DNA from 2 places in the Mycobacterium bourgelatii genome. Region 2 is predicted to be linked to the other one. Evidence: predicted binding sites of a transcription regulator. Region 2 holds the regulator's gene; the other holds the start of a gene.
What was found. Region 2 encodes LexA, which represses DNA repair genes until DNA is damaged. Its sites were predicted from a motif close to CGAACANNTGTTCG; they were not measured.
Positions count from the first base shown of each region.

Region 1 (16,095 bases), 1.4 Mb from region 2:
CGCATGCACCAATGGATGCTCGAGCTCGCCCAACTCTTCGACACCGGCGTGCTGCGCCCATTGCCGGTCACGACATTCGATGTGCGGCGGGCACCGGCGGCGCTGCGCTACCTGAGTCAGGCCCGCCACATCGGCAAGGTCGTCATGACTGTGCCTTTTGGCCCAGGTGGTGCACTGGGTACCGGCACCGTCCTGATCACCGGTGGTACCGGAATGGCGGGTTCGGCACTGGCGCGTCACGTGGTGACTCGGCACGGGGCACGTCACCTGGTGTTGCTGAGCCGACGCGGCCCGGACGCACCGGAAGCCGCGGAGTTGGTGGCCGAGCTGGCCGCGGCCGGCGCGCAGGTGCAGGTCGTCGCGTGTGATGCGGCCGATCGTGCGGCGCTGGCCCAGGTGATCGAAGACATCCCCGCACAACACCCGCTGACTGCGGTGATCCATGCCGCCGGTGTGCTCGACGACGCCGTGATCTCGTCCCTGACGCCGGAACGCATCGATTCGGTGCTGCGCGCCAAGGTCGATGCCGCGTGGAACCTGCACGAGCTCACTCGTGAGATGAATCTGTCTGCGTTCGTGCTGTTTTCGTCCATGGCGGGGCTGGTGGGCTCGTCGGGTCAGGGCAACTACGCGGCGGCCAACTGCTTCCTGGACGCGCTGGCCGCGCACCGCCGGGCCCATCGCCTGCCGGCCATGTCGCTGGGCTGGGGTCTGTGGGAACAGGCCAGCGCGATGACGGGCGGAATGGATGCCGCCGACCGCGCCCGGCTGGCCCGCGACGGCATCCTGGCGTTGTCGTCAGAGGACGCGCTGGAGCTGTTCGATACGGCGTTGATCGTCGACGAGCCATTCTTGGTGCCCGCCCGCATCGACCTGCCTGCGCTGCGTGCCCACGCGGTCGCGGTGCCGCCGATGTTCGGTGACCTCATCAACACGCCGATTCGTCGGCAGGTCGACGACTCGTTGGCCGCGGCGAAGTCAAAATCGGCACTGGCGCACCGCCTGCACGGCCTGCCCGAGGCCGAACAACACGCCGTCCTGCTGGATTTGGTCCGGTCCCACATCGCGACCGTGTTGGGCAATGTCACGCCCGAAGCCATCGACCCCGACAAGGCCTTCCAGGACTTGGGATTCGACTCGCTGACCGCGGTCGAGATGCGCAACCGGCTCAAATCCGCGACCGGCCTTTCCCTTTCGCCGACCCTCATCTTCGACTACCCGACGCCGAGCGGACTGGCGACCTACATCCGCACCGAGCTTGCCGGGGTCCCACAAGAGATCAAGCCCACCCCGGCGGTTCGCGCGACTGGCGACGACCCCATCGCGATCGTGGGCATGTCGTGCCGCTACCCGGGTGGTGTCGAGTCTCCAGAAGACCTGTGGGACATGCTGGTTTCCGGCCGCGACGTGCTCTCGGAGTTCCCGAACGACCGCGGCTGGAACTTGGCAAGCCTGTACAACCCGGATCCCGACGTCGCGGGCACCTGCTACACCCGCACCGGCGGCTTCGTCGACGGGGTTGCCGACTTCGACGCCGCGTTCTTCGGGGTTGCGCCGAGTGAGGCGCTGGCAATGGACCCGCAGCAGCGTATGTTCCTCGAACTGTCCTGGGAAGCGTTGGAGCGCGCGGGAATCGACCCGGGCAAGTTGCGGGGCAGCGCCACCGGCGTGTTCGCCGGGGTGATGACGCAGGCCTACGGCATGCATGGCGACGCGCTGGAAGGCTTCCGGTTGACCGGGCAGTCGTGCAGCGTGACCTCGGGCCGGGTCGCATACGTGCTGGGCCTGGAAGGCCCGGCGGTGTCGGTGGACACCGCGTGCTCGTCGTCATTGGTGGCCCTGCACATGGCGGTGCAGTCGTTGCGGTCGGGCGAGTGCGACCTAGCGCTGGCCGGCGGTGTCACCGTCAACGCCACCCCGGACATCTTCGTCGAGTTCAGCCGCATGCGCGGGCTCTCGGCGGACGGCCGCTGCAAGGCCTTTGCGGGCGCGGCCGACGGCACCGGATTCTCCGAAGGCGGGGGAATGCTGGTGGTGGAGCGGCTGTCCGACGCGCAGCGATTGGGCCACCGGGTACTGGCGGTGGTGCGGGGTTCGGCGATCAACCAGGACGGCGCCTCCAACGGCTTGACCGCTCCGAATGGGCCGTCGCAGCAACGGGTGGTGCGGGCGGCGCTGGCCAATGCGGGGTTGTCCCCGGCCGAGGTCGACGCGGTGGAAGGCCACGGCACCGGCACCACGCTGGGCGATCCCATTGAGGCGCAAGCGTTGTTGGCCACCTACGGGCAATCGCGCCCGGACGACGGGGCCCCGCTGTGGCTGGGGTCGATCAAGTCGAACATGGGTCACACGCAGGCCGCCGCCGGGGTGGCAGGTGTGATCAAGATGGTGTTGGCGATGCGCCACGAACTCCTGCCGCCCACCCTGCATGTGGACGAGCCCAGCCCGCACGTGGATTGGTCGATGGGGTCGGTGTCGTTGTTGACCCAGCCGCAGCCCTGGCCGGCTAACGGCCACGTCAGACGGGCCGGCGTGTCTTCCTTCGGGATCAGCGGAACCAATGCGCACGTCATCGTGGAATCCGCGCCCGTCGACGCTGACCCTTCGGAGGTCGTCGAGCCAAAGCCAAAGCCGCCGTTGGTCCCCTGGGTGGTGTCGGCGAAAACCGAGACGGCGCTTACCGCGCAGGCGGCTCGGTTGGCCGAGCATGTGCGTGCACACGAGCTCGACGTCGTCGACGTTGGTTGGACGCTGGCCGGCCGTGCGGTGTTCGAGCATCGGGCCGTCGTCATCGGCGACGACCGTGACGCGCTGCTGACCGGGCTGGACGAACTGGCCGGAGACGGTCTGGGTGCCTCGGTGATCCGCGGTACCGCTCAGCCGAACGGCAAGACGGTGTTCGTCTTCCCGGGTCAGGGCTCCCAATTGCTCGGCATGGGAAGGGAATTGCACGCCGCATACCCGGTGTTCGCCGAGGCGTTCGACACTGTGGTGGGCGAACTGGATCAGCACCTGTTGCGGCCCCTGCGTGACGTGATCTGGGGCAGGGACGAAAACCTGCTCAACAGCACCGAATTTGCGCAACCCGCTTTGTTCGCCGTCGAGGTCGCCCTGTTCCGGTTGCTCGAATCCTGGGGTGTGCGACCAGATTTCGTGATGGGCCACTCGGTCGGCGAGATTTCCGCCGCACACGTCGCCGGGGTGCTGTCGTTGAAGGACGCCACGGTGCTGGTCGCTGCCCGCGGCCGATTCATGCAGTCGCTGCCGGCCGGCGGGGCGATGATCGCCGTGCAGGCCACCGAAGAGGAAGTGCGGCCGCTGCTGACGGAGGAGGTCGGCATCGGCGCGATCAACGGTCCGAGCTCGGTGGTGATTTCCGGCCCGCAGGACGCCGTGACCGCCATCGCGGAACGCTTCCGCGCCGAGGGTCGCCGGATCCACCAACTGGCCGTCTCGCATGCGTTCCACTCGCCGCTGATGGACCCGATGATCGACGAGTTCGCCACGGTCGCCGGCGGTCTCGCGGTCAACCGACCGAACATCCCGATCATCTCGAACCTGACCGGTGAACTCGCGGGCGACGATTTCGCAACCGTCGCGTACTGGAAGCGGCATGTCCGCGAGGCCGTACGATTCGCCGACAGCGTGCGCTTCGCCCAGTCCGCCGGCGCCACCCGCTTCTTCGAAGTCGGACCCAACAGCGGTCTGGCCGGCGCCGTCGAGGAGTCGCTGCCCGACGCGGACGTCTTGACGGTGTCGGCGTTGCGCAAGGACCGCCCCGAGCCGGCCACCCTGACCAACGTACTGGCACAGGCCTTCGTCGCCGGCGCCGGCGTCGACTGGGCCCCCATAGTGGCCCCAGTCGGACGGGCGAGCTTCGTCGAGCTGCCGACGTATGCCTTTGAGCGGCGCCGGTTCTGGCTTTCCGGTGAAGCCGCGGCCACCGATGCCGCCGACCTCGGGCTGGAAGCCAGCGAGCACGCCTTGCTGGGTGCCGTGGTCGAATTGCCCGCCTCCGGGGGCGTCGTCCTGACCGGCCGCCTGACGCCCGGCGCCCAGGGCTGGCTCGCGGACCACGCCGTCGGCGGGGTGGCGATCTTCCCGGGAGCGGGTTTCGTCGAACTGGCCATTCGGGCCGGCGACGAGGTCGGCTGCGGCGTGGTGGACGAATTGACCTTGGCGGCGCCGCTGGTGCTGCCCACCGAAGCGTCGCGCGGATCGGTCGCCGTGCAGGTGGTCGTCGGCGGTCCCGATGAGTCCGGCGCCCGCGCGGTGTCGGTGTACTCGCGCGCCGAGGCCGGTGCCGGGTGGCTGTTGCACGCCGAGGGCTCGCTGAAGCCTGGCTCGACGCAGCCGTCCGCAGACCTGTCGACGTGGCCTCCGGTGGGCGCAGTACCGGTGGAGGTCGCCGACGGCTACGAGCGGTTGGCCGAGCGCGGCTACGGGTACGGCCCGGCGTTCCGGGGACTGAACGGGATCTGGCGTCGCGGTGACGAGGTGTTCGCCGAGGTGACGCTGCCCGCCGACGCCGGACTGTCGGTCGCCGGTTTCGGTGTTCACCCGGTGCTGCTGGACGCCGCGTTGCACGCGGTGATCCTGACCGCGGACCGCTCGGAGGTCCCGGAAGGTTCGGTGCTGGTTCCGTTCGCGTGGCAGGGCGTGTCGCTGCACGCCGCGGGGGCCTCCGCCGTGCGAGCCCGCATCGCGCCGGTCGGCCCGTCCTCGGTGTCCATCGAACTCACCGATGCACTGGGTCTGCCCGTCTTGTCGGTCGCTTCGATGCTGGCCCGCCCGGTGACCGACCAGCAGCTGCGCGCGGCGGTGTCCGGCTCGGGCCCCGACCGGCTGTTCGAGGTGATCTGGTCGGCGCAACCGCAACAGGCGGTTGAACCGACCTCGGTGCAACCTTGGGACGCAACCGAATTGGATATCACCGAAATCGGCGCGGCTAACGTGCTATTCGAATCCGCACCCGTGGCCGGCGACGTTGTCGCGGGCGTTTACACGGCCACGAGTTCGGTGTTGGAAGTCCTGCAGTTGTGGTTGTCCCATGATGGGACGGGCACCTTGGTGGTGACGACCCGCGGAGCCGTGGCGCTGCCGGGGGAGGACATCACCGATCTGGCGGGCGCCGCGGTGTGGGGTGTGGTGCGTTCGGCGCAGACCGAGAACCCGGGCCGCATCGTGCTCGTCGACACCGACGCGGACCTCGACGAGATGGCCGTCGGCGCGATCCTCGCGGTCGGCGAGCCCCAGGTGTTGTGGCGAGACGGGCATGTGTACACCGGACGGGTGCACGGCAGCCGAGCGGTCAACGCCCTGCTGGTGCCACCCGGCGACATGCCTTGGCGCATGGGCATGAGCAGCCCCGGCACCTTCGAAAATCTGCGGTTGGAGCCGATTCCCGACGCCGACGCGCCCCTGGCGCCCGGGCAGGTGCGGGTGGCCCTGTCCGCCATTGCCGCCAACTTCCGCGACGTGATGATCGCTCTGGGTCTGTACCCCGACCCCGATGCGGTCATGGGCGTTGAGGCGTCCGGTGTCGTGGTCGAAACGACCGGCGACGGTGGCCGATTCGCGATCGGTGACCGGGTGATGGGTCTGTTCCCCGAGGGCACGGGAACCGTCGCGGTCACCGATCACCGGTTGCTGGTCAAGGTGCCCGCGGGTTGGTCGCACACCGCCGCCGCGACCACATCGGTGGTGTTCGCCACCGCCTACTACGCCCTGACCGACCTGGCTGCGGTTCAGCCTGGCCAGCGGATCCTGGTGCACGCCGCCGCCGGCGGTGTCGGTATGGCGGCCGTCCAGTTGGCCCGGCATTGGGGTCTGGAGGTGTTCGCCACCGCCAGCAAGGGCAAGTGGGACACGTTGCGGTCCATGGGCTTTGACGACGACCACATCGCCGACTCGCGCAGTCTCGAGTTCGAGGACAAGTTCCGGGCCATCACCGGCGGGCGGGGCGTGGACGTGGTGCTCGACTCGCTGGCCGGCGACTTCGTGGACGCCTCGCTGCGGTTGGTCGCCCCGGGCGGGGTCTTCCTCGAGATGGGCAAGACCGATATCCGCGAACCTGAGGTGGTCGCCGCCGAGCACCCGGGCGTGCGGTACCGCGCCTTCGACCTGTTCGAGTCGGGACCCGACCGCATCGCGCAGATGCTGGCCGAACTCGCCGCGCTGTTCGCCGACGATGTGCTGCGGCCGTTGCCGGTCACCACGTTTGATGTACGCCGGGCACCCGCCGCCTTGCGGTACCTCAGCCAGGCCCGCCACGTCGGCAAGGTCGTCATGACCATGCCCGACGCTTGGGCCGCGGGTACGGTGCTGATCACCGGCGGGACCGGCATGGCCGGTTCGGCGTTGGCGCGCCACGTGGTGACGCGTCACGGGGTTCGAAACCTGGTGCTGGTCAGTCGGCGCGGGCCGGATGCGCCGGGCGCCGAGGAATTGACGGCCGAACTGACCGCGACCGGCGCCCAGGTCCAGATCGTTGCGTGTGATGCGGCCGATCGGGCGGCACTGGCCAAGGTGATCGCCGATATCCCGGTGCAACAACCTCTTTCGGCCGTCATCCACGCCGCCGGAACGCTGGACGACGCGGTCGTGACGTCGCTGACGCCGGAGCGGATGGAAGCGGTGCTGCGCGCCAAGGTGGACGCGGCGTGGAACCTGCACGAGCTGACCCGCGACCTGGATATCGCGGCGTTCGTCATGTTCTCCTCCATCGCCGGGTTGGCCGGGGCCGCGGGTCAGGCCAACTACGCTGCCGGCAACTCGTTCCTGGATGCGCTGGCCGCCTACCGGCGGTCGCAGGGGCTGCCGGCGATTTCGCTCGGCTGGGGTCTGTGGGATCAAGCCAGCGCCATGACCGGCGAGTTGGCTTCGGTCGACTTCAAGAGGCTCGCTCGGGACGGCATCGTCGCGATGTCCTCCGACGAGGCGCTGGAGTTGCTCGACACCGCAATGATTGTCGACGAACCGTTCCTGCTGCCCGCCCACATCGACCTTGCCGCCCTGCGGGTCAAGTTCGATTCGGGCACCCTGCCGCCGATGTTCGTCGACCTGATCAACGCGCCGACCCGCCGCCAGGTGGACGATTCGCTCGCCGCCGCAAAGTCGAAATCGGCGCTGCTGCAACGCCTGGATGGGCTACCCGAGGACGAGCAGCACGCCCTGCTACTGGATCTGGTGCGCTCGAACATCGCCACGGTGTTGGGCAGCAACAGCGCCGAGGCGATCGACCCCGACCGCGCCTTCCAGGAGTTGGGCTTCGACTCGCTGACCGCCGTCGAAATGCGCAACCGGCTGAAATCGGCTACCGGCCTGCCGCTTTCGCCAACGCTCATCTTCGACTACCCGAACTCCGCGGCGTTGGCCGGCTACATGCACCGCGAGTTGCTGGGTGCCGCAGCGGAACCCGCCCCGGTCGCCGCGCCCGGCGAAGCCGAACTGCAGCGGGTGGTGGCATCCATTCCGATCAAGCGGCTGCGGCAGGCGGGTGTGCTCGACGTGCTGCTTGCGCTGGCCAACGAGACCGACGTTCCCACCTCCTCGCACCAAGCGGCGACCGGCGAGAAGGACCTTGCGGAGATGGATCTCGAAGACCTGGTCAACGCGGCGTTCATGGACGACGACGAATGATGATGGACACGTGAGAATCGCGATCACGGGGGCCAGCGGCGTACTGGGCCGCGGGCTGGCTGCCAGGTTGCTCAGCCAGGGCCATGAGGTCGTCGGCCTCGCCCGCCACCGACCCGACAGTTGGTCCAGTTCGGCGACTTTCGTGGTGGGCGACATCCGGGATTCGGCCACGGTCGGTCGCGCGATCGCCGGTGCCGATGTCGTCGTGCACTGCGCGTGGGCCCGCACGGTCGGGTCGGAAGGCCGGATCGCTCACGCAGTGAACATCGATGGCACCCGCAACGTGTTGCGGGCGATGGCCGAGACGGGTGCCGGACGCATCGTCTTCACCGGTTCCGCGCACGTCTACGGAACCTCGGTCGAGGGTTCCCATCAGCACGAGGTCGAGCACATGCTGGCCGAATCCGGGCGCCAGTGGGTGGCCGTGCGCTCGGCGCTCATCGTCGGCCGCGGGGTTGACAACTGGGTACGCCGGTTGTTTGCCTCGCCGGCGTTTCCCCGGGCGCTTGCCGATCGTCCCATGCAAGTGGTTCACCCCGACGATGTCCTTCGGTTCTTGACGCGGGTGGTTCTGGATCCCGAATCGCGTGGCGGTTCCGTTGATCTCGCCGCCAGGGAGACGGTGACGTTTGGGCAAATCGCGGCTGCACTCGGTCGGCCGATGGTGGCGGTCGGCGCCAGAGCCCTGCCGTCGTTCGCCGAATTCGATTCGGTGACGGGTGCGCCGCTGATGGACGTTTCCCGGTTGCGTGACGAGTGGGGATTCGAACCGGCGTGGTCCGCGGAGGAATGCCTGGCCGACTTCGGGTTGGCGGTGCGGGGGAGGGTTTCGTTCGGCACACGAGTGGTGTCGCTGCCCTGGCGGCTGGCCAACATCCCGGACCTGCCCGCCGTCGATGCCCCGGCCGCGGACGGCGTGTTGCCTAAACTGGCTGGGCCACAAGGGGTTAACGGCGAATTCGATACGCCGATCGACCCACGCTTCCCGACGTTCCTGGCCACCAACCTGTCCGAAGCGCTGCCCGGCCCGTTTTCGCCGTCGTCGGCGTCGGTCACGGTGCGCGGCCTGCGGGCCGGCGGAGTGGCGATCGCCGAGCGACTACGGCCGGGCGGTGTGGTCCAGCGGGAAATGGCCATGCGCACGGTGGCCGTCTTCGCCCACCGGCTCTATGGAGCGATTACCTCGGCGCATTTCATGGCGGAGACGGTGCCGTTCGCCAAGCCCGCGATGATCGTGAGCAACAGCGGGTTCTTCGGCCCCAGCATGGCCTCGCTGCCGATCTTCGGTGACGAGAAGCCGCCGTCGGCGCAGTCCGGACGGCTCGCCAAGCAGTTGCGCACCCTGCGCAACATCGGCGTCTTCGGCGTCAATCTTGTTGGCCTGAGCGCGGGTTCGCGTCGGGATACCAGTGACTACCTCGACGATGTCGACCGGCTGGAGCGGCTCGCCGGCGATGTCGCAAAGCTCGACGACCGGCGGTTGCTCAGTCTGATCCTGCTGGCCCGCGACCACGTCGTACACGGATGGCTCTTGGCCTCCGGTTCTTTCATGTTGTGTGCTGCGTACAACGTGTTGTTGCGCGCTCTGGTTGGCCGAGACACCGCGCCGGCGGCCGGGCCTGAATTGGTCAGTGCGCGTTCGGTGGAAGCCGTGCAGCGCCTGGTTCAGGCCGCCAGGCGGGACCCGGCCGTGACACAGTTGCTGGCCGAACCGGGGGAGCGGCTGGACAAGCTTGCCGTGGATTCGCCGGAGTTCCATGCCGCGGTGCTTCGCGAACTGGCTTTGATGGGGCACCGTGGGCCCGCTGAGGTCGAGATGCTGTCGACCAGTTATGCCGACGATCCCGAGCTGCTGATCAGGATGGTGGCCAAGGCGTTGGATGCCCCGCCCACCCCGCCGCCACCGCCGCCGTCGATTCCCTTGCGGGCCAGGCCTGTTGCGGTGCTGGCCGCGCGTCAGCTTCGGGATCGGGAAGTCCGTCGCGACAAGATGGTTCGGGCGATCTGGGTGCTTCGTGGCCTGCTTCGTGAGTACGGTCGTCGCCTGACCGACGCCGGTGTTTTCGCCGCCCCCGAGGATGTGTTCTACCTCTTGGTCGACGAGCTCGATGCACTGCCGGACAACGTTTCCGAGCTGGTGGCGCGGCGCCGCGCCGAGCAGCACCGGTTGGCGGCGGTCATTCCGCCCACCGTGTTCAGCGGGAGTTGGGAGCCGGTTGCCATCGAGGCAACGGTTATGGCCGATGGGGACGTCCTGCGCGGCGTCGGGGTCTGCGGCGGAAAGGTCCGGGGTCGGGTCCGCATCGTGCGTCCGGAAACCATCGACGACCTTGAGCCCGGCGAGATCCTGGTCGCCGAGGTCACCGACGTGGGCTACACCGCCGCCTTCTGTTACGCCGCCGCCGTGGTGACCGAACTCGGCGGCCCGATGTCGCATGCCGCAGTGGTCGCCCGGGAGTTCGGGTTTCCCTGTGTGGTCGACGTGCAGGGCGCCACTCGGCGGCTGCAGCAGGGAGCCATGGTCGAGGTCGACGGCTCAACGGGGGAAATCCGGCTGCTGGATTCGCCGTAGCCGTTCTATCAGCGGTTCCCGACGCTTGGGTCCCGCGTTATCGACTGCGATTCCAACTGGCGGGCGCCTCGCTTGTACAGCAGCCAGCCGACTACAACCAACAGCACGCTGAAGATCAAGAAGCCGATGTCCCAGGACAAGGGCGCGCCGAGGTCATCCCGCACATGGTGAATCTGGAGGATCTGATGGTCGATCAGTCCCTCTATGACGTTGAAAATTCCCCAACCCATAACGAGAAGGCCGAAGTGAAATGACCAGTTCGGCGCAACGCGGCGCTCCCGCCATGACAGAACCGTCAACGTTGTTCCTGCCATAACGAGCAACCATGCGGCAACGTGGAACACGCCGTCGGCGACGGTGTTGGCCTGTAGTCCCGCCAGAGTATCGGTCGGATAGTCCTCGACATGGCTGACCATGTGATGCCACTGGAGAATTTCGTGCAGAACGATGCCGTCAATGAAGCCGCCGAGGCCAAGCCCGAGCAGTACACCTGGCAGGACCCGCGGCGTTTTCACCGCCGCGAAACGATCACTCGTGGTGGGGGCCGCCATAGCGCCTGACGTACCCGTTGATTGGTCGTTGAAACGCCAGTGGGCGCTGCGCGACATCTAAGGGCTGAGCGGTTGTCGGCCGCCATCCGCGTTGCCGCCGAACGTATGGAGGTGTGCCTGCCCGGCCGTTGGCTCAGCTGGCTCGTCAAAGCCACTGTCACCCGGGTCGCCAAATGCGCGCAGTTCGCGTCAGCGGGTGATGGCCGTGCGGCAGCGGCTGCAGATGCGACTGAGATGAAGTGTTTACGACGCCCCGCCGCTAGAACGGTGGGGGTTCGTCGTCGGGGTCCAGCGGTGGGCCTTGTACGAGTTCGCCGGTCATGCTGAAGATGCGGATCTTGGCGCGGGCTTGGCGGTTGCGTTTGCGTTCGGCCTTGATCCGTGTGGCGCGGTCTTGGGCGCGGGTGCGGCGCCGGCGGGGCATCATCGCGGCGCGCTGCCCGCAGTAGTCCTCGTGGCCCTTGACCTCGAGACGAGGCATGCCCCCCACCGGCCGGCACAGGCTGGGGAACAGCAACGCGCTGCCCGGGGTGGTGACGTGGGTGTCCCCGCTCGGGGACGTCAGGATCAGGGTGCCATCAGCCAACTGTTGTTCGGTCCAGCCCACAAATGTCTTCACCAAATGATGAAAAGTGCAGTAACACTTCATGTTCCCCGCATGCGTGGGCCCACCCTGGGCATAGGGGATGGTGTGATCGAGCTGGCAGTCCCAGGCCGACACCTCACACCCCGGCCACCGACACGTCAGATCCCGGCACTTGAGGAAATCCGCCAACCCCGCCGACGGCCGATAATGCGGTTCCGGCGCGGTGTCGCCGGGATGAGCCAACGGCACCACGGCCGCGGTGTGAGCCAACTCAGCCACCAGCTCAGGGGTGATCAGCCCGTCGGCGCGGACCTCGCAGGCCGGGGTGGTGCCGGCGCCGTTGAGGGTGGCTTGTTCGGCGATGACGTGGATGACCACCGGCGAGGCCGGCTTCTTCCCACCAGCGGTGCAATCGGCGCGTTGACAGTGACACACCAGCCGGTCCGCCCCGGCCGCCAGTGCCCCCAACGCATCAGCGCGGCGCTGCTCCCGGCTACGCGGATCATGCGCACACACGGTGCCCGCCAGCGCCGACAGCCGCTTGTCCAGGGCGTGGGCGTCGGGGGTCAGGAAGAACCCCTCGATGCGCGAGATGCCGTCCTGATCCCCGCCGATCCACACCTGCCGATCCGTGTGCTGCTGGTCGCGCCGGCGCAGCGCATCGCGGTCCTGGCCGGCCACGATCTTGTCCACCTGCGCGGCCAACCGACCCCGGGTCAGCGACGGCCAACGCCCCACGTTGGCGGCGATCAACTCATCGACGCGGGCCAGGATCTCCGGGTCCTCGATCGCATCAGTGTGATAGGCGATCGTGATAAAAGCACGGAAGTCGATGTCGCCGGCACCAAACACCTCCCCGGTCTTGGGCAGGCGCTCACGCATCACCCGCGCATAATGCAGCCGGCTCAAAGCCAGCCCCCGACTGATCCGCAGCCCCGCCCCCACCTCCGCGGCGACCGCGGCCATCGCATCGATGGCCCAGTCCTCATCACACCCACAGTCGGCGAACCGTTGGGCGAACAACTCCCCGATCGCCACCAACTGCGCGGCCGCGGCCTGATTCTCCACCCGCGCCGCCGCCCGCACCCGATCCAGCCACTTCGTGGTCTCCGCGGTCGTGGACAGCAACGCCTCCCGCCGCACCAAACTCTCATCCAGCCACGCCAACGCCTCTTGCGGCACCACCCGCTCGGTCAACCGAGCCTTCGACGGCGCGGGCTGCGGATCGTCGAACATCGACAACTGGGAGTCAAACATACTTTCGATTCTAGCCAGCGGGACTGACATTGATCCTGTTAACCGAGTTCGGGTGAGGATGGTCTTGCTCGTTCGCTGCCGGTGATGACACGCGCACTGACTGACGTCCTGCTGGGCTGTCTTCCAATTGATTTGTCTCACCGGCGACGTGCGGGCAAGTACCACAGCAGCCCTGGCAGGGCGGACATGACTTAATCAGGAGCCTGTCCGCTGCCTCATCAATGTCTTGTCTGCCCGCCCTACCGGGTTGTCACCCACCGCAGGTTCATATGCAGGAGAGGACTCTCAATGAAGATGTCAAGCCGCCGACTGTGTGATTGGGGGTGAGTCGGGTTGCCAGGTGCGGTTGTCACGGATGAGCGCGTAGAGGACGTTGGTGCGGCGTCGCGCCAGGCAGATGGTGGCCGCGATCGGTCGTTTTCCTTCGTTCCGTTTGCGCTGGTAATAGGCCTTGGAAAGCGGGTCGCAGCGGATGGCGGTGAGCGCGGACATGTACATGACCCGGCGCAGTCGTCGGCTGTAGCGCTTCGGAGTGTGCAGGCGTCCAGTGCGTTTCCCCGAGTCGCGAGAGACCGGGGCCAGCCCGGCCCACGCCGCGAGTTGGTCAGCCGACTCGATCAGGGCGGGGTCACCAACAGCGGCCAGGAATTCGGCGCCGAGCCGAAATCCCATGCCGGGCATGCTGGTGATTACTTCAGCAAGTGGATGGCGGCGAAATCGGCCCTCGATGTCGGCGTCGGTGGTCTTGATGCGTTCATCGAGGGAGATCACCTCCTGGGCCAGTTGTGCGACCAGCCCAGCGGCGACTTCTTCGCCCGGCAGGCGCACCGTCTGGGTCTTCGCCGCAGCCACGGCCGCCGCTGCGATTGCAGCGGCGTTACGCACCCCCGGGCATCGGCCAGCACCCGCGTCAGCCGCGAAAGGCCGCTCTGCCGAATGGCTTTCGGACGCTGGTAGCGCGCCAGCAGCACCACCCAACCACGATCCTGGGTCAGCTGAGCTGCTCGCTCCAGGGCCGGGCAGACCGCTACCAGCTGTTGACGCAGCCGGTTGATGGTGCGGGTGCGATCAGCCACCAGATCAGTCCGATGGGCGGTCAGCATCCGCAGTTCGGTGATCACGTCATCGCCGGGGTGCAGCACCGGCAGATCGGCACCGCGCATCCGGGATTGATCGGCGATCACCCGCGCGTCCTGGCGTCGGTCTTGGCCTCCCCGCCGCGGTAGGTCGCCGAGGCCTGCCACACCTGGCGGCCCGCCAGATAGCGCACCGACTTGCGGCATCGGCGAGCACCGTCAACAACAGGGTGGCGTAGACGGTGGTCAGATCCACTGTCCAAGACACCTGCCCACCGAGCTTGTCCACATCGGAAACAAGTCCACGAATCTGTTGCTCGTCGTTGACGAACTTTCGGGAAAGCACCACCGCACCGTGGTCATCGACCACGCACACCCAGTGATGCTCCTTGCCGACGTCCACACCAGCCCACAACTGGACCGCAGTCATCTCGCCTCTATTCGCTTGTCTGCCAACATGTTCCCCACGGACCACCCGCCAGCATTTCCTTAAACAAGCGATCACATCGCAGATCTCAATCAGCGGCCAGAGAAGTCCAAGCGGGTCGGGCGGCCAGTCCTCTCAAGCCGCACCATCAAGCCGGCAACACACCAACAACCTCACCCGACCCGCCCGGGTCACAGCACAACGTAACAACACGAAGTAACTGCACCTACGAACTTAAGGACACCACCATCGTGACATCTGACCGCCGCATCGTCATCGGCGCCGACACTCATCTCGACACCATCCACCTGGCCGCGATCACCGATACCGGTCAACTGCTCAGCGATGCCGAGTTCCGCACCAACCCAACGGGCTACTGGGCGGCGATCTGCTGGGCCCGTAGCGGGCGAGGTCGTCAGTGCCGGCGTGGAAGGCACCAGCAGCTACGGCGCAGGGTTCACACAAGCATTGCAGGCCAACAATATCCACGTCGTCGAAGTCAACCGCCCCGATCGGTCTGCGCGGAGGCGACAGGGTAAATCCGACCCCCTAGACGCCCACAGCGCCGCCCGGGCGGTGCTGGCCGGCCATGGACTGGCTGTGCCAAAAGACCCCCACACCGGGGCACTCAAAGCACTGCTGGTTGCCCGCCGCGGCGCGATCAAAGCCCGCACCGCGGCCATTCAGCAGATCAAAGACCTCCTCGTCACCGCTCCTGCCGAGTTGCGCGAGCGCTACCGCCGCTACCGGACCACCCTGCGACTGGTCGAAGCGTTGGCACGCTGCCACCCCACCGCGCACGAGGATCCGACCACGGTGTCGGTACTGACCGCCTGCAAAACGCTGGCCCAGCGCATTGAGTTCCTCGAACGCCAAGACCGCGACCTGACCGCCGAACTCGATTCCCTGACCTCGAAACTCAATCCGGCCCTGAGGGCGGCCTACGGAGTCGGACCTGACACCGCCGCCCAGCTGCTCATTACCGCCGGCACCAACGCTCATCGACTCCGGTCTGAAGCCGCGTTCGCGATGCTCGCCGGCGCCGCGCCGATTCCGGCATCCTCAGGAAAGACCACCCGCCACCGGCTTTCCCGCGGCGGAGACCGCGCCGCCAACAACGCACTGCACCGCATCGCCCTGCTCCGCTGGTCCCACGACCCCCGCACCCGCGACTACACCGCCTGCCAACTCGCCGCTGGCCGCTCCAAAAAAGACATCCTGCGCTTGCTCAAACGCGCCATCGCGCGTGAGATGTTTCGACACCTCACCGCGCCTTGCCCGATCGATGACTACAGCGACCTACGTCCCGCCCGGCAAGCCAAAAACATCACCCTCAGCGCCGTCGCCAACCACTTCGGCGTCTGGCCCAACGACATCTCCCGACTCGAACGCGGACTCAAACGCGACGACACCCTCGCCGCCGACTACCGCCGCTGGCTAAACCTGGATCCACTGACGAATGAGCTGTCTGTCGGGGTGTCGGTATAAGGAAGTGCCCTCTGAGCTGGGATGATTGGTGTTCTTCAGGCAACAATCGGTCCAGTTCGAGAAAGGCACTTCCAGTGCGAGTGTCCCACACCTTCACCCCGCAGTCCGCCGTATTCGATGAGGACAATCTCGTGTCGTGCGCGGGCCTGGTGCCGGTGATGGTCTTGGCTGAGCAGGCTGGCCTGTCGGAGTTGTTGGCCAACAAGATTCACATCACGGCACCTCGGATCAAGTCCGGGTCGGCCAACCCCGCCCCGAAACTGGCCACCCTGATCGCGAGCATGTGCGCGGGCGCGGACTACATCGACGATGTCGACCTGGTCCGCGCCGGCGGGATGAAGACCCTTTTTCACCGGGTGTATGCGCCCTCAACGGTGGGAACTCTGTTGCGGGAGTTCACCTTCGGCCATGCCCGCCAGTTGGATTCGGTGCTGGCCGAGCATCTGGCCGGTCTATGCAAACGGACCGATCTGCTGCCCGGCGCGCAGGTGCGTGCC
Region 1 is NZ_BLKZ01000001.1:3,457,605-3,473,699, reverse strand. Features, by position in the region: gene G6N68_RS15100 (type I polyketide synthase) at 1-7,641, shown strand, start outside; gene G6N68_RS15095 (sugar epimerase family protein) at 7,652-10,213, shown strand; gene G6N68_RS15090 (DUF2243 domain-containing protein) at 10,222-10,764, opposite strand; gene G6N68_RS15085 (HNH endonuclease signature motif containing protein) at 11,024-12,586, opposite strand; partial or broken gene G6N68_RS15080 (IS110 family RNA-guided transposase) at 12,905-14,113, opposite strand; gene G6N68_RS15075 (transposase) at 14,456-15,598, shown strand; partial or broken gene G6N68_RS15070 (IS1380 family transposase) at 15,673-16,095, shown strand, end outside.
Region 1: the regulator LexA is predicted to act here: its motif matches at 12,601-12,614, upstream of G6N68_RS15085 (HNH endonuclease signature motif containing protein).

Region 2 (16,095 bases):
ACAGGCCGTGATGGGCTGCGGCGGCACCGTCGACTACTTGGTCGACGCGGTGTTCAACTACCCGACGTTCTCCGAGGCGTACAAGGTGGCCGCGCTGGACGTGACCAACAAGATGCGCGCGCTCAGTCAGTTTCTCAGCTGAGCAGCGGCGGAACGTGAGCTAGCAGGCGTCATCGAGACCGCTCGGCGCGGTGTCGCCGGGCCCGCCCGCCTCGGCGCGCGCCAGCAGCTGCGCGGTGTGCTCGTCGAACGGCGCCGAATACGAGACGTCGGCGGTGCATCCGCCGGCCTCGAAACCCCCGATCACCCCGGTCACCCGGGAACCGCGGACCCACGGCGCCCCGCTGGTCCCGCCGACCAACCCCTGACACTGCAGCGACGGGAACCCCTCGTCGGTGGTCCGCGTGCTGCCCTGGCAGGCGATCGGCTGGCCACCGACCCCGGCCGGGTAGCCCGTGACAGTCACCAGGCTGCCCGGGGGCGGTGCGGTGCTGAGGGTCAGTGCCGCGCCCGTTCGCTCCTCCAGCACGCTCTTGCCGGGGCCACGCACGCGGGCAATTGCATAGTCGGCGCGCGGGTCCCTACTGCCGGCCCAGCGCGGATCCAGGTAGACCTGTACCACGGTCCACCTGTCCGACGGCGCGGCGTCATTTTCGAAGGCAGGCACAAAGGTCAGCCGCGAGCCGCCCTGCAGACAGTGCGCGGCCGTCAACACCAGGTCGCCGGTGGCGGAATGCAGCACCGACCCGGTGCAGAAGTGCACCGGCTTGCCGTTCAAAAAGAGCGCGCCTACCCGCGGATCCGGGCTGACCGGCCCGGCGGCCCGGACGTGCGCCGGTTCACCGAGCTGGCGTACCGATGCGCTGGTCAGCGGCGCGCTGCCGCTGGACGCGTGATCAACCGGCCGGGCGCATGACGATGTCAGGAGCATCGCCACACCCACCGGCATACACAGCGCTGCCGTGACCCTTCGCATCGGTGCACATCATGCCGTACTTCACGGCACCGAGCGCGTTCAGCGGCTTCTGTTCACGCGGTCGAAATACAGGCTGGCGCAGCCGCGTTTTACCCCAGCAAAGGTGCCGAGGTTTTGCTGCTTCAATTATTGGTACCCCCGCATGGACTCACACTTATCGGGCACGCTGGAGACGACCCCCGAAAGGAGGCAAACCCATGACGCACGACGAATATCGCGATGAAGCGCAGAGTTATGAACCGGGTCAGCCCGGCATGTACGAACTTGAGTTCCCGGCTCCCGTGTTGTCGACGGCCGACGGCCGCGGACCGGTGCTGGTGCACGCACTGGAGGGCTTTTCCGACGCCGGCCACGCGATCCGCCTGGCTTCGGCGCACCTGAAGGAGGCCCTGGACACCGAGCTGGTCGCCTCGTTCGCTATCGATGAGTTGCTCGACTACCGCTCCCGGCGACCGCTGATGACGTTCAAGACCGATCACTTCACCAAGTACGAGGACCCAGAGCTCAGTCTGTATGCGCTGCGCGACAGTGCCGGCACCCCGTTTCTGCTGCTGGCCGGATTGGAACCGGATCTGAAGTGGGAGCGATTCATCAACGCCGTGCGGTTGCTGGCCGAGAAACTGGGGGTGCGCCAGACCATCGGGCTGGGCACCGTACCCATGGCCGTGCCACACACGCGTCCGATCACCATGACGGCCCACTCCAACAATCGGGACCTGATCGCCGGTTTCCAGCCGTGGATCTCCGAAATCCAGGTTCCTGGAAGCGCTTCCAACCTGCTGGAGTACCGGATGGCCCAATTCGGCCACGAGGTGGTCGGGTTCACCGTGCATGTCCCGCATTACTTGACGCAGACGGACTATCCCGCTGCCGCACAAGCGCTGCTGGAGCAGGTGGCCAAGACCGGGTCACTGGACTTGCCGCTGGCGGCGCTGGCCGAAGCGGCGGCCGAGATTCGGGCCAAGATCGACGAACAGGTCCAAGCGAGCGCAGAAGTCGCTCAAGTGGTGGCGGCACTCGAGCGCCAGTACGATGCCTTCATCGACGCTCAGGAAAACAGATCCTTGCTGGCAAACGACGAGGATCTGCCGAGCGGAGACGAGCTGGGAGCGGAATTCGAGCGCTTTCTGGCTCAAGAGGCCGAAAAGAAGTACGACGATGACGACAAGGCCTGAGACGTCGATGACGCCCCTGCTAACGCCGCTGCCGGCCCGACAACGAGGTTGCCGAGATGACCGAGCGAAAGCGCAAACTTCGCCCGGTGCGGGAAGTGACTGCGCCTTCGCTGCAGTTCCGCACCATCCACGGCTATAAACGCGCGTTCCGGATAGCCGGGTCCGGTCCGGCGATCCTGCTGATCCACGGCATCGGCGACAACTCGACCACTTGGACCTCGGTGCACGCCACCCTGGCCCAGCGATTCACCGTTATCGCCCCGGACCTGTTGGGCCACGGCAAATCCGACAAACCACGCGCCGACTACTCGGTTGCGGCCTACGCCAATGGCATGCGCGACCTGCTCAGCGTGCTCGACATCGAGCGGGCGACCATCATCGGGCATTCGCTGGGCGGCGGCGTAGCAATGCAATTTGCCTACCAGTTCCCGCAAATGGTCGAACGGTTGATCTTGGTCGGCGCCGGTGGCGTGACCAAAGACGTCAACTTCGTGCTGCGATTGGCCTCCCTGCCGATGGGCACCGAAGCGCTTGCGGTGCTGCGGCTGCCGTTGCTGCTGCCGGCGATCCAACTCGTCGGGAAGGTCGTAGGCCAAGCGGTCGGGACCACCCGTCTGGGACGCGATCTGCCGAACATGCTGCGGGTCCTCAACGACCTGCCTGAGCCGACGGCGTCGGCGGCGTTCAGTCGCACGTTGCGCGCCGTGGTGGACTGGCGTGGGCAGATCGTCACCATGCTGGACCGCTGCTATTTGACCCAGGCCATCCCGGTGCAGATCATCTGGGGCAGCCACGACGTGGTCGTCCCCGTCCGTCACGCCGAGATGGCGCATGCCGCAATGCCCGGGTCCCGGCTCGAAATCTTCGAGGGCTCTGGGCATTTCCCGTTCCATGACGACCCGGCCCGGTTCATCGACGTGGTCCTCGGCTTCATCGACACCACCGAGCCTCCGGAATACGATCAGGCGGCGCTGCGGGAATTGCTGCGCACTGGCGGCGGCGAAGGAACGGTCGCCGGTCCGGCCGATACCCGTGTGGCGGTGCTCAGCGCGATCGGTTCCGACGAACGCAGCGCAACCTGAGTCCTAGCAGCGCAATCTGAGTCGTAGTCGTACCGTCGAGTCATGAGCATCGACGTAACCGTGCTGCGCGTTTTCACGGATCCCGACGGGAACTTCGGCAACCCGCTCGGCGTGGTCGATGCCAGTAAGGTCGCACCCCGCGACCGGCAGCGCCTGGCGGCCCAATTGGGTTACAGCGAAACCATATTCGTCGATCTTCCTGGCACCGGTGCCACCACCGCGCACGCCACCATCTACACCCCCCGCACCCAACTGCCATTCGCCGGCCACCCGACCGTCGGGGCGGCTTGGTGGCTACGCGAGCAAGGGACACCGATCAAGACGCTGCAGGTGCCCGCCGGCGTCATCCAGGTCGGGTATGAGGGCGATCTGACACGCGTCAGCGCACGCGCGGAATGGGCGCCCGAGTTCACCATTCACGATCTCGGAGCGGTCGATGCGCTAACGTCCGCGGACCCCGCCGACTTTCCCGATGACACGGCGCACTACCTGTGGGCGTGGACCGATGAATCGGCCGGGGCGCTGCGGGCCCGCTTCTTCGCGGCCAATCTGGGTGTCGAGGAAGACGAAGCAACCGGTTCGGCGGCCATTCGAATGACCGATTACCTCAGCCGCGATCTCACCATCACTCAGGGCAAGGGCTCGCTGATCCACACCAGTTGGAGCCCCGAGGGCTGGGTCGGCGTGGCCGGCCGAGTCGTCGATGATGGTGTGCGACAGGTTGACTGACACCCGAAGGCGTCACTCCGTGCGCTGCAATACGGCACCGAGGTGATGCTGCAATGGTTGTCCAACCGCGCTCATCCGCACTGAGTACGACAGTTCGCCACCGGCGATTCGGAACGAACGCCCGAGTGCGGTCACCTCTTTGGCGGTGGGCGAGAGACCGACGTCGGCTGTGGTCGTCTCGATTTCGATGACGCCGTCGTCGCACGAATACGTGCCGACCTCGATTTCGGTGATTCCGCTCGGGTGCGCCAGGATCAACTCGACCTGGCCCGGTTTCGGTACCCGCAAATACCCTGTCTCGGCATGCAAGGGCTTACCGTCGGCTACCGCCTTGGTCTTTTGCCCGTACACCAGGAACGGCTTGCCGACGTGGGCGAACACGACCTCTTCGAGGTACTCGAACGACTCGATCGTCGGGTACTCGCCTCTGCCGCGGCCCGCCCAGGTACCCAGGAGCGGCGCCAATGCTTGAACATCAGGGTGCAGTTCGGGAGCCACCAGGTGAGCCTAGCGGCCCACCAACGCTCAGCTGGACGACGTGGTGGAGGTCGACACCTTGCGATGCGCGCGAAGCGCTTGGATCTCACGCTCGAAGTCGTCGGCCGACGAAAAGGACCGGTACACCGAGGCGAACCGCAGATATGCGACCTCGTCCAGTTCACGCAAGGGACCGAGAATGGCCAAGCCGACCTCGTGGCTGGGCACTTCCGGGGATCCGGCGGCCCGCACGGTGTCTTCGACCTGCTGTGCCAACAAATTCAACGCGTCGTCGTCTACTTGACGGCCCTGACAGGCTCGGCGCACGCCGCTGATCACCTTTTCGCGACTGAAGGGTTCGGTGACGCCGCTGCGTTTCACTACGGCCAGGATCGCCGTCTCCACCGTCGTGAATCGTCGACCACACTCCGGACACGACCGCCTACGCCGAATGGCTTGGCCCTCATCGGTTTCCCGCGAGTCGATTACGCGCGAGTCAGGATGGCGACAGAACGGACAGTGCATCGCCGCTCCTTCGCCGTATCCGGATATCCGTGGACGTCTAAGAGCGTACTCGCGTACCGCCATACACGGCCTCGCGTACGACACGGTCGGTCAGCCGACCGGAGCGATAAGCGTCTGACCAGCGGACAGCGCCGACGAGTTCAAGGCGTTGAGCTCGCGAATCCGCTCGACAACCTCCCGAGCGGGTGCGTCCGGCGCGACCCGAGCCGCGACGTCCTTCAGGGACTCCCCCGGCTCGACGCGCACCACGGCGAGCGTGTCCGGCACGCGGCCAGTCGCGTCGGACGAGCCGCCGTTGACCATGCCGCCGAAGTTCGCCACCGCGCCCAGCCACAACGTGATCAGCCCGGCAAGCAGTGCCAGCCCGACCGTGGTCAGCGGCGTAACGGGCCGCCGGCGGTGCGGCGCCCTCGACACCGCGACGCCGGTGCCGCGGTAGCGCAAGGGAGCTCCGGCCGGCCGAGACGGGCCCGGACGGCGTGTCCGCCCAGCTCCGACCCTTCCCGCCCGCGGCTCGTGCACCGGGCGGGACGGATTCCAGGTGCGAGACGGACCTGCGTAGATGAGAGTCATGGCGGCTTCCTCCGGACAACTGCTTAATCGCTCGTGTGTTCGACCTTGTTCGACCTTGTTCGACCATAGTCGCTCAGGTGTTCGATATCCGAACATTTGAGCGATGCGTGTCGCACGGGCAAAACGCTAACCCACACCACCGACAAGTTCGGTTCGGTCGCTGTGGGTCCCATGAACGCCGGATACCCGGACGCGCCGAGAGTTACACACTTGTGATTCAGGTGCTCAGGCGCCGGATCGTCGACGTGCGACACGCGGTCGAACACATGTTTGATTCTCGTGCGAGGTGGGGCTAGAGTTCATTTCCATGAGCGACAGCAACGACACCTCAGGTACTGGCGCGCAAGGCGGACTGCATGCGGTTGATTCGACGTTGACCGAGCGTCAGCGGACCATCCTGAATGTCATCCGCACCTCCGTCGTGAACCGCGGATACCCGCCCAGCATCCGGGAGATCGGTGATGCGGTCGGCCTGACGTCGACCTCGTCGGTTGCTCATCAGTTGCGCACCCTGGAGCGCAAGGGCTACCTGCGTCGTGACCCGAACAGGCCGAGGGCGGTAGATGTCCGCGGCGCCGACGACGGCGCTCCGACGGGGCCGGTGACCGACGTGGCTGGGTCAGATGCGTTGCCGGAACCCACTTTTGTGCCGGTCCTCGGACGCATTGCGGCCGGTGGGCCAATCCTGGCCGAGGAAGCAGTCGAAGACGTTTTTCCGTTGCCGCGTGAGTTGGTCGGCGAAGGCACGCTGTTTCTGCTCAAGGTGGTCGGTGACTCGATGGTCGAGGCGGCGATCTGCGATGGTGACTGGGTGGTCATACGGCAGCAGAACGTCGCCGACAACGGCGACATCGTCGCGGCCATGATTGACGGGGAGGCCACCGTCAAGACCTTCAAGCGCGCGGGTGGTCAGGTTTGGCTGATGCCGCACAACCCCGCCTTCGATCCCATTCCCGGTAATGACGCGACCATCCTCGGCAAGGTCGTCACGGTCATCCGCAAGATCTAGCGTCAATCCGCTCGGACGAAGCCGTTGGCTCGCGCGGCTTCTTCGCTGATGAACCAGAGCTCGGCAAGTGTGTCGTGATACAAGGGGCTGCTCGGCGTGTAATACAACCCGAAGCGGGCACTGGCCTTGATCGGATAGCCATTGGGTGGCCGGTACGGGTCGTCTTCCAACGGCAAGTGGATGGTCGGACGCACCGCCGCCGTGGGCCCTGCCGCAGACGCCGTGGCAGGCTCCGACACCGGGTTCAGGGCCGGTTCGTGGCCGTCTGACAGCGCGTATTCGTCGTCGTCATCATCATCGGCGGCCGCATGCCGTCCCGACCGAGCTCGCGGTGGCTTAGGCGCCGGCGGGCCGGTGTCGGGAACAACGATGTCAGGACCTGACGACTCACCGGCACTCGAAGGCTCACCGGCGGCGCCGCCGCTCGTCGGGTAGGAGGTGTCCGGAACCGCTTCGCCCAGGCTCTGGGACTCGTCGGGCCGGTCTGGGACGCCACCATCGGATACCGGGGCCTCCGGGACTTCGGGCTCCTCCTCGAGGACCGGCGACTCGTCGGCACCGGCACCGGCATCGGTCTCGACCTCGGTCAGAACGCCATAAGGAATGGGCGTGGTGTCCACCGAGTCAGGGTCTTCGTCTTCGCGAGGGTTCGCGTAGTCGGCCACGACGTCGTTGCTGTGCGGTTCGGACTCGACATCCTCGTCCCTACCGCCATGGTCGAACAACCCGACCCCGGCTCCAGCACCGCGCGGCCAGCTGACTCGCTGCGCGACCCCGGTCTCCGGCGCGGCTGGTTCCTGCGGACGCTGGTCCTCGGGCGCGAAGTGCTCGGAGCCGAAATCGCCCTCCTCTCGCGATCCCCAGTGCCCGTCGGGAGCGGCGTCATAACCGGCAACACCCTCGTGCTCGTTCGGGTGCTCATGTTCGTGTTCGTGTTCGTAGTGGCGGTCGAACTGGTCGTACGCCGCGGGCTCGCCGGCGGCGGCGCGACGCCTACGCAAGCTGAGCACCACCAGGACGAACATGACGATGAGCAGCAGCACCGGCAGGACCGCCACGAGCCACCACCAATGCCAGGTGAATTTCTTGTCCTGCGGGGCCGGTCCCGCGGTGGCGGGCGCGTTCTGCCCCGTCACCTGCACGCCAGACAGCGAGGGCGCGAGGTTCGCCGGGTCGGTGGCGAAGGAGTTCTTGGCGCGGTTCCAGGAAATCTTGCCGCCGGTGAACTTCTGCGAGATGACGTCGCCGTCCACGCTTTGATCGCCGACCGGAGCGCCGAGCGTGCCCGTGGGTCCCTTTAGTTTGTCCCAGGCGGCCTTCATGGCTCCCCGCACCACGAATGCCCCGTGCTCGGGGGTCCAGAAGATCACCGGTTTGTCAGCGGCCGAGAATTCGGCGATCCGGCTGGCGGGGGTGATGCCGCCGTCGGCCTCGTTGCTGGTCGGGAAGCCCAGATCGCTGCTGACGGGCCCGCCGAGCGACTCGTACTTCTGCAGGATGGGACCTTCGACGGCATTCGCCCCGGTGGCGGGACTGTAGAAAATCTTGCCGCCGTTGAAGTCCTGGGCGATCCCGTCACCGCCGATGGGATACTGACCGCCCTTTTTGGCCCCTAGCGGGCCCGCTGCGCCACCAGCGGCGCGCCACGCCATGTTGATGGCCGCCGTGGGATCGAGCGCTATCTGCAGGTCTTTCAGTTGGTCGGCCAGGTTCGCCGGATCGGTGCTGAATTCCTTGGTCTTCCTGTTCCAGGAAATCGTTCCGCTGGTGAACTTCTGCGAGGCGACGTCCCCGTCATAGCTTTCGTCCGCAATCGGAGCCCCCAGGAGCCCGCCCGAGCTGCCGAGTTTGTCCCACGCAGCGTTGATCGCGCCACGCACGACGAATGCGCCGTGATCGGGCGTCCAGAAAATCACCGGGTTGTCGCTGGCGGCGAAGGTGCCGACCCGGCTGTCCGGTCCGGCGAGGCCGGGAACTTCGTTGATGGTCGGGAAACCCAGGTCACTGTTGACCGGGCCGCCAAGGTCCTCGTATTTGTCCAGGATCGGGCCGTACAAGTAATGAGCGCCGGTGTCCGGCGTGAAGTACATCTTGCCGCCGTCGAACTCGAGGGCGAATCCGTCCCCGACGGGGTAGACGTCGCCTTTACGCGCGCCGAGCGTGGACGTGTCTCCCCCGGCCTTTTCCCAAGCGGCCATCATTGCGGCCTCGGCGTCGCCGATGGGAGACGCCGATGCAATGGGCGCGGTGGGCGCCAGCAATACAGCGGTCATCGCCGCAGCCACCAAGCTGAGCAGCGCACGCCCGACCACCCTGCTCACTTGACCTCTCTGCCCGTTCACCAAGCCTCCCAGCCGACGCCCCAGCTGCATTTCGCATAGTCGCCGGGCTCGCATAACTTTGCTCTAGCGAACGAGAAATGCGAAGTCAAATCGTAGATATTACGGAAACGGATATCTAGCCGATGTCGAAATGATGCCGGGCTGCGGCCGTGTCGCGAGAAAGTGAAGTGCGCCCGGTCGGGTGGTTGCACTACCGTGCCGGAGACATCTAGCCCACTGCCGCCGCGGGAGGAAGCCCAGCGCAAATGGGTGTTTCCGGACTTGCCTGGGGCCTCACGATCGCCTTGATCGCGGGTCTGATGTTGTTCGACTACACGGTCCAGGTACGCAATACGCACGTGCCGACGTTACGTGAAGCCACAGTCTGGTCAACGTTCTATATCGGCGTTTCGATCGTGTTCGGTATCGGGGTGGTGATCTTCGGCGGCCCGAACATGGGTGTCGAATACTTCGCGGGCTATCTGAGCAACGAAGCGTTGTCCGTTGACAATCTGTTTGTCTTCCTGGTAATCCTCAGCAGCTTCGAGGTGCCTCGCGTCGCGCAGCAGAAGGTGTTGTTATTCGGTATCGCGTTGGCTCTCGTCGCGCGCACCGGATTCATTTTGCTCGGCGTCGCCCTCATCGAGAACTTCAATTGGGTGTTCTACCTGTTCGGTCTGGGCTTGTTGACCATGGCGATCAGCCTGGCGAAACCGGAAGAGCCCGAAGGACGCAACGCCGACAACGTCATGATCAGGTTGGCTCATCGCTTTTTGCGGACCTCGGAGCACTACGACGGCGGCCGATTCCTCGTCGTCGAAAACGGCAGGCGGGCGATGACTCCGCTACTGGTGGTGATGTTCGCCGTCGGCGGCAGCGATCTGCTGTTCGCCTTCGATTCGGTGCCGGCGATGTTCGGATTGACCCAGAACGTGTTTCTGGTCTTCGCCGCGACCGCCTTCTCGCTGATGGGCCTGCGCCAGTTGTACTTCCTTGTCGACACTCTGCTGGATCGGCTGGTGTACCTGTCGTACGGGTTGGCGCTGATTCTCGGTTTCATCGGTGTGAAGCTCGTCCTTCAGGCGTTGCACGACAACAACATTCCGTTCATCAACCACGGCAAGCAGGTCGCGGTACCGGAAATCAGCACGCAGATGTCGTTGGTCGTGATCGTCATGGTCCTGACGATCACCGCGTTGGTCTCGATCGTCTCAAGTCACGGTCGCATGCCGAACTCCGTGGGCTCCGCAGCTTATCCCAGCGAACGCGAGGCATAGTTTGCCGCGCTGGGTGGCAGCGGAATACGAGATCGATTCGTTGGCAACGAAATTCGCAACAACTCACAACAGGAACGCGAACTGCGGGCGCTGTTGCAACGTATCCGCGACGGGTACGACGCGTACAACCTCGAGAATTAGACCCCGAGGCTGCGCCCGACGATCTCCTTCATGATCTCGGTTGTGCCGCCGTAGATCGTCTGCACCCGGGCGTCGAGATACGCACGGGCAACGTTGTATTCGCGCATGTAGCCGTATCCGCCGTGTAGTTGCAGGCAGCGGTCGATCAGGTGGACCTGCTTCTCGGTGGAGTACCACTTGGCCATCGCGGCCTGTTCGGCGGTCAGCTTTCCTTCGAGGTGCAGTGCGATGAACTGATCGACCATGATGCGCACCACCGTGGCCTCGGTGGCCAGTTCGGCCAGCACGAACCGGCTGTTCTGGAAACTGCCGATCGGCTTGCCGAAAGCCTTGCGCTCCTTGGTGTATTGCAGCGTCTCTTCGAGCACGGCCTCCATGGCGGCTGCGGCCATGACCGCGATGTTGATCCGTTCCTGGGGCAGGTTCTGCATCAGGTAGATGAAGCCCATGCCTTCTTCACCGAGCAGGTTTTCCACCGGAACCTTGACGTCGGTGAACGACAATTCGGCGGTGTCCTGCGCGTCCAAACCGATCTTGTCCAGGTGGCGACCGCGTTCGAAGCCCTCCATGCCCCGCTCGACGACCAGCAGACTGAACCCTTGCGCACCCTTGTCCGGGTCGGTCTGGGCGACGACGATCACCAGATCCGAGTTGATCCCGTTGGTGATGAACGTCTTTGACCCGTTCAGCACGTAGTGGTCACCCTGCTTGACCGCACGGGTCTTGATCCCCTGCAGGTCGCTACCGGTGCCCGGTTCCGTCATGGCGATAGCGGTGATGATTTCGCCGGTGCAGAACTTGGGCAGCCAACGCTGCTTCTGCTCCTCATTGGCCAGGTGCAGAAGGTACGGGGCGACGATGTCGTTGTGCAGGCTGAATCCGATTCCGCTGAAGCGCCCGCGGGTGGTTTCCTCGGTGATGATGGTGTTGTAGCGGAAGTCGGGGTTGCCCCCGCCGCCGTACTCCTCGGGCACCGCCATACCGAGAAATCCCTGCTTACCGGCTTCCAGCCAGACCCCTCGGTCGACGATCTTGTTCTTTTCCCATTCGTCGTGATAGGGCGCGACGTGCCGCTCGAGGAAGCTCCGGTAGGACTCGCGGAACAGATCGTGCTCGGCTTCGAAAAGTGTGCGCTGGTATTTGACGGCGCTGCCCATGGATGACCTTCCGGAAATAAAAACTGGTTTCCCCGAATATACCAACCGGACGGTTGGTAGAGACTCGGCCCGGGTCGGGCCCGGTGACTTCGGGGTCGGTTTGTGGCTTACCGCGACGAGAACGGCCGCAGGCTGGCGGCCAGTGCCACCGGGACGCGGGCCTTGATCCGGGTGCCCTCGGGGTCGTGCTGGGTTTGCTGCACGCGTCCGTCGGCGTGCACGCGGGCGACCAGATCGCCGCGGTCATAAGGGATCACCACGTCTACCGCGGTGTCGGTGGGGGTGACGAGCTCGGCCATTCGGGTTCGGAGTGCGTCGATTCCGTCGCCGGTGCGTGCGGAGACGAAAACCGCACCGGGCAGGCCGTGCCGAAGCTTGGCCAGCGCTAGGTCGCCGGCGGCGTCGACCTTGTTCACCACCAGCAGCTCCGGCGGCGGGTCGCCGTGATGGTCGGAGACCACCTCGGAGATCACCTGACGGACCGCGTTGATCTGCGCGAACGGGTTCACGTCGGACCCGTCGACAACGTGCAGCAAGAGGTCGGCGTCGACGACTTCCTCCAGCGTCGAGCGGAACGCCTCGACCAACTGGGTGGGCAGATGCCGCACGAACCCGACGGTGTCGGTGAGCACGAACGGGCGGCCGTCGTCGAACTGCGCACGGCGGGTGGTGGGTTCCAGGGTGGCGAACAGGGCGTCCTGCACCAGCACCCCGGCGCCCGTCAGCGCGTTCAGCAGGCTGGATTTGCCCGCATTGGTGTAGCCGACGATGGCGATGGAGGGGACGTCGCTGTCGAGCCGTCGACTGCGCTGAGTGTCACGAACCTGCTTCATGGCCTTGATCTCGCGGCGCAGCTTGGACATGCGCTCGCGGATACGGCGGCGGTCGGTTTCGATCTTCGTCTCACCGGGGCCGCGCAGGCCCACCCCGCCGCCACTGCCGCCGGCGCGCCCACCGGCCTGTCGCGACATGGATTCGCCCCAACCGCGCAGCCTGGGCAGCATGTACTCCATCTGCGCCAGCGAGACCTGGGCCTTGCCCTCCCGGCTGGTCGCGTGCTGGGCGAAGATGTCCAGAATCAGCGCGGTGCGGTCGATGACTTTGACCTTGACCGCCTTTTCCAGCGCGGTCAGCTGCGCCGGAGACAGTTCACCGTCGCAGATGACCGTGTCGGCGCCGGTCGCGACCACGACTTCGCGAAGTTCGGCAGCCTTGCCCGAACCGATATAGGTGGACGGGTCGGGGCGGTCACGGCGCTGGATGAGGCCCTCGAGCACCTCCGAGCCCGCGGTTTCGGCCAGCGCGGCCAGCTCGGCCATGCTGGCCTGGTTGTCGGCCGCGGTGCCCTCGGTCCATACCCCCACCAGGACGACCCGCTCCAGCCGCAGCTGGCGGTATTCGACCTCGGAAACGTCGGTGAGTTCGGTGGACAACCCGGCGACCCGGCGCAGTGCCGATCGGTCGTCGAGTGCGAGTTCACCGACGCTGGGTGTGGTGTCTTTGTCGAGCGAATCAGAATGTGTCATAGGCAAGATCCGATGGTGGCAGGTCTCGCGGACCAGCGCATCTGAATATTCACGATTTTCACGGCAGCGACTTCCACCAATCGTCGGAGACCTCCCCTTGCGCGACCAGCACCGAGGGTCCGCGCAGAAAGCTGGTGGCGTTGGTGACGGTGACGCTGACCTCACCGCCCGGTACTCGAACGGTCAGTGCGCCGGTGTCGGCGCCCGTGCTGGCCAGCGCGGCGACCGCAGCCGCGACCGTGCCGGTGCCGCACGAACGGGTTTCCCCCACGCCGCGTTCGTGTACCCGCATATTGACCGCCCCACCCACCGGAGCAGTCAGCACCTCGATGTTGACGCCTTCGGGAAACTGCTGGTGATCGAAAGCGACGGGCGCGGCGACATCGAGCGCCGCGAGTTCTTCGTTGGTCAACGCGGGGTCCACGCACGCGAGGTGCGGGTTGCCCACGTCGACCGCCATGCCCGCGAACCGCCGGCCACCGACCATGGCCTCGAATGCCGCCGAACCGGCGCCCAGCTTGTTGGCCTTCCCCATGTCGACGGTGATGTCGGCGGTGGTCTGATCCGCCTGGTGCACCGTGACCAACCGGGGCCCAGCCAGCGACCCCACGACGAACTCGTCGCGCAACTCCATTCCGCTGGCCCGCAGGTAGTGCGCGAATACCCGCACGCCGTTGCCGCACATCTGCGCGGTGGACCCGTCCGCGTTGCGGTAATCCATGTACCAGTCGTAGTCGCTCACCCCGTCGGGCAGACCTTCGAGGACACCGGCCTGGACGAGCGCACCCGCGGTGGTGACCCGCAGGACGCCGTCGGCACCCAACCCCTGGCGCCGATCGCACAGCGCGGCTACCCGATGCGCGGCCAGGTCCAGCCCTGCCTCCACATCGGGCAGCAGCACGAAATCGTTCTGGGTGCCGTGGCCCTTGGCAAAGATCACTCGATCAGGATATGTTCCGCCACGCGCGCAACGCGTCGTCGACGATCCCGTCCGCCTGGGCGTCCAACCAATGCACCCGGTGGTCCCGGCGGAACCAGGACCGCTGGCGTCGCACATAACGCCGGGTGCCGATGAAGGTTTGTTCGCGGGCCTCGCCCAGCAGGTCGGCGTCGCCGCCCTTGTCCAGAGCCGCGATCACCTGGGCGTAGCCGAGCGCCCGGCCCGCGGTGACGCCGTCGCGCAGACCCTTTTCCAGTAGGCCGCGGACTTCTTCGACCAAGCCCTGCTCGAACATGGCGTCCGTACGCCTCCGCAGGCGCTCATCGAGAACTGTTGTGTCACAGTCTAATCCGATGATCACGGTGCCCCACCGGGCGGCGCCGATGCGCGGCGCGGAGGCGGCAAAGGGCTGGCCGGTGAGCTCGATCACCTCGAGCGCACGCACCGTACGGCGGGCGTCGGTGGCCAGGATCGTCGCGGCCGCCGCGGGGTCGCGGCGAGCCAGTTCGGCGTGCAGCGCGCCGACGCCAATCTCGGCCAACCGCTGTTCCCATCGCGCCCGCACCGCCGGATCGGTGGCGGGAAATGACCAATTGTCGAGTAGCGACTGGATGTAGAGCATGGAACCGCCCACCACCACGGGCACCGCTCCCCGCGCCGCAATCGCCTCAATGTCGGCGGCCGCCGCCTCCTGGTAGCGGGCCACCGTCGCGGTTTCGGTCACGTCGAGCACGTCGAGTTGATGGTGCGGGATGCCGCGGCGCTGATCGACGGGCAGCTTGGCCGTCCCGATGTCCATGCCGCGGTAGAGCTGCATCGCGTCGGCGTTGACGATCTCCGCGTCGAATTCACCGGCGAGCCGGTCCACGACGTCCAGGGCCAGTTGCGACTTGCCGGTGCCGGTCGGGCCGATGATCGCCAGCGGCCGCACGGCCGCCTCAGAGTTGCCAGACACCGGCGAAGTACCCCACGCCGTAGGGCGCGCCGCGGTAGAGCTCCTTGGCCGCGCGCGGCCCCAGCTCGACGAGACCGGCCAGAACGTGAAATGCAGTGCGCCCCAAGATTTGTGGGGGAAGCCGATGCAGTGCGCCAACGTCGCCGCTGGCCAACGCGTCGTCAAGATGGAGCTGGAACTCGGCGCTGCGCGGGTCGTAGCCGCCGGGGGCTTTCGGCGTCAGGCTGTTGGCCCCGTCCGCGACGACCAGCACACCGACGGGTCCGGGTGACTGGTCGATCTCGGCCCGCAACGCCCTGCCGCGGGCCAACGCAACATCCGGATCCTCGTCGGTGGCGTAGCTGCGCACCTGGGCTTCGGCGTCCGGCCGCGCCTGGCCGCGCACCCAGCCGGCCATGAGGGCGCACAAGGGCAGCTCGGACGGCGGCTGCGTGGTGTCACCCGGCGACAGCCGCACCCGCACGTCGGCGCCGAATCCGGCAAATGTGCCGACCGCGTCGGGTCCTACCACGGTGTCCTGGGCGCCGACGCCGATGGCGATCCAGCGCGTCGGGAGCAGGGCGGCCGCCACGGCTACCGCCGCCGACAGATCCGCCAACTCGGCCGAGGCGGCGCCGGCGAGTTCCGGGACCAGCACCGGCGCGGACGGGACGATCGCGATCGAGCTGAGCACGCCACCAAACTAACGTCTCGGTTGGGCGGAACGGTCCCGGCTATCGGGTCGCCCGCCGCCTCTTACCGGGCCTTACGGGGTCTTATCGGGTCTTATCGGGTCTTATCGGGTCTTATCGGGTCTTATCGCGTCACCGAGGACCCCAGCGCCGTGCCGGCGCTGTCAGGAGCGGGACCGTCCTCCACATCCGTTCTGATGTCGCGGCCGGCCTCGGCGACCATCGTCGCCGCCTCACCGCGGGCTAGGCCGACCGTCGCAGCGATCACCACAACTACCGCCACGAGCAGGACGAACGCCTCGTATCCAGTTGCGTCCAGACTCTCGCCTAGCACGGTGATTCCTAGCACCGTGGCCACAACCGGCTTGGCCACCGTGATCGTGGGCAGCGAGGCAGTCAGCGCGCCCGCCCGGAACGCGGACTGCTGGAAAATCATCCCGCACAGGGCCGTCGCCAACCAGGGATAGAACTCCGGAGCGACCAGCACGCCGGCGAAACCCTGATCGTGTACAACGTCGACGACACCCTTGGTGAGCACCGCGAACAGCGCCAACGAGGCAC
Region 2 is NZ_BLKZ01000001.1:2,085,088-2,101,182, reverse strand. Features, by position in the region: gene sthA (Si-specific NAD(P)(+) transhydrogenase) at 1-142, shown strand, start outside; gene G6N68_RS09335 (trypsin-like serine peptidase) at 161-976, opposite strand; gene G6N68_RS09330 (proteasome assembly chaperone family protein) at 1,174-2,151, shown strand; gene G6N68_RS09325 (alpha/beta fold hydrolase) at 2,208-3,233, shown strand; gene G6N68_RS09320 (PhzF family phenazine biosynthesis protein) at 3,276-3,962, shown strand; gene G6N68_RS09315 (peroxynitrite isomerase) at 3,975-4,460, opposite strand; gene nrdR (transcriptional regulator NrdR) at 4,488-4,964, opposite strand; gene G6N68_RS09305 (LysM peptidoglycan-binding domain-containing protein) at 5,055-5,537, opposite strand; gene lexA (transcriptional repressor LexA) at 5,845-6,546, shown strand; gene G6N68_RS09295 (LGFP repeat-containing protein) at 6,549-8,918, opposite strand; partial or broken gene G6N68_RS09290 (TerC/Alx family metal homeostasis membrane protein) at 9,134-10,285, shown strand; gene G6N68_RS09285 (acyl-CoA dehydrogenase family protein) at 10,282-11,442, opposite strand; gene hflX (GTPase HflX) at 11,550-12,968, opposite strand; gene dapF (diaminopimelate epimerase) at 13,027-13,908, opposite strand; gene miaA (tRNA (adenosine(37)-N6)-dimethylallyltransferase MiaA) at 13,913-14,839, opposite strand; gene G6N68_RS09265 (class III extradiol ring-cleavage dioxygenase family protein) at 14,847-15,536, opposite strand; gene G6N68_RS09260 (DMT family transporter) at 15,659-16,095, opposite strand, start outside.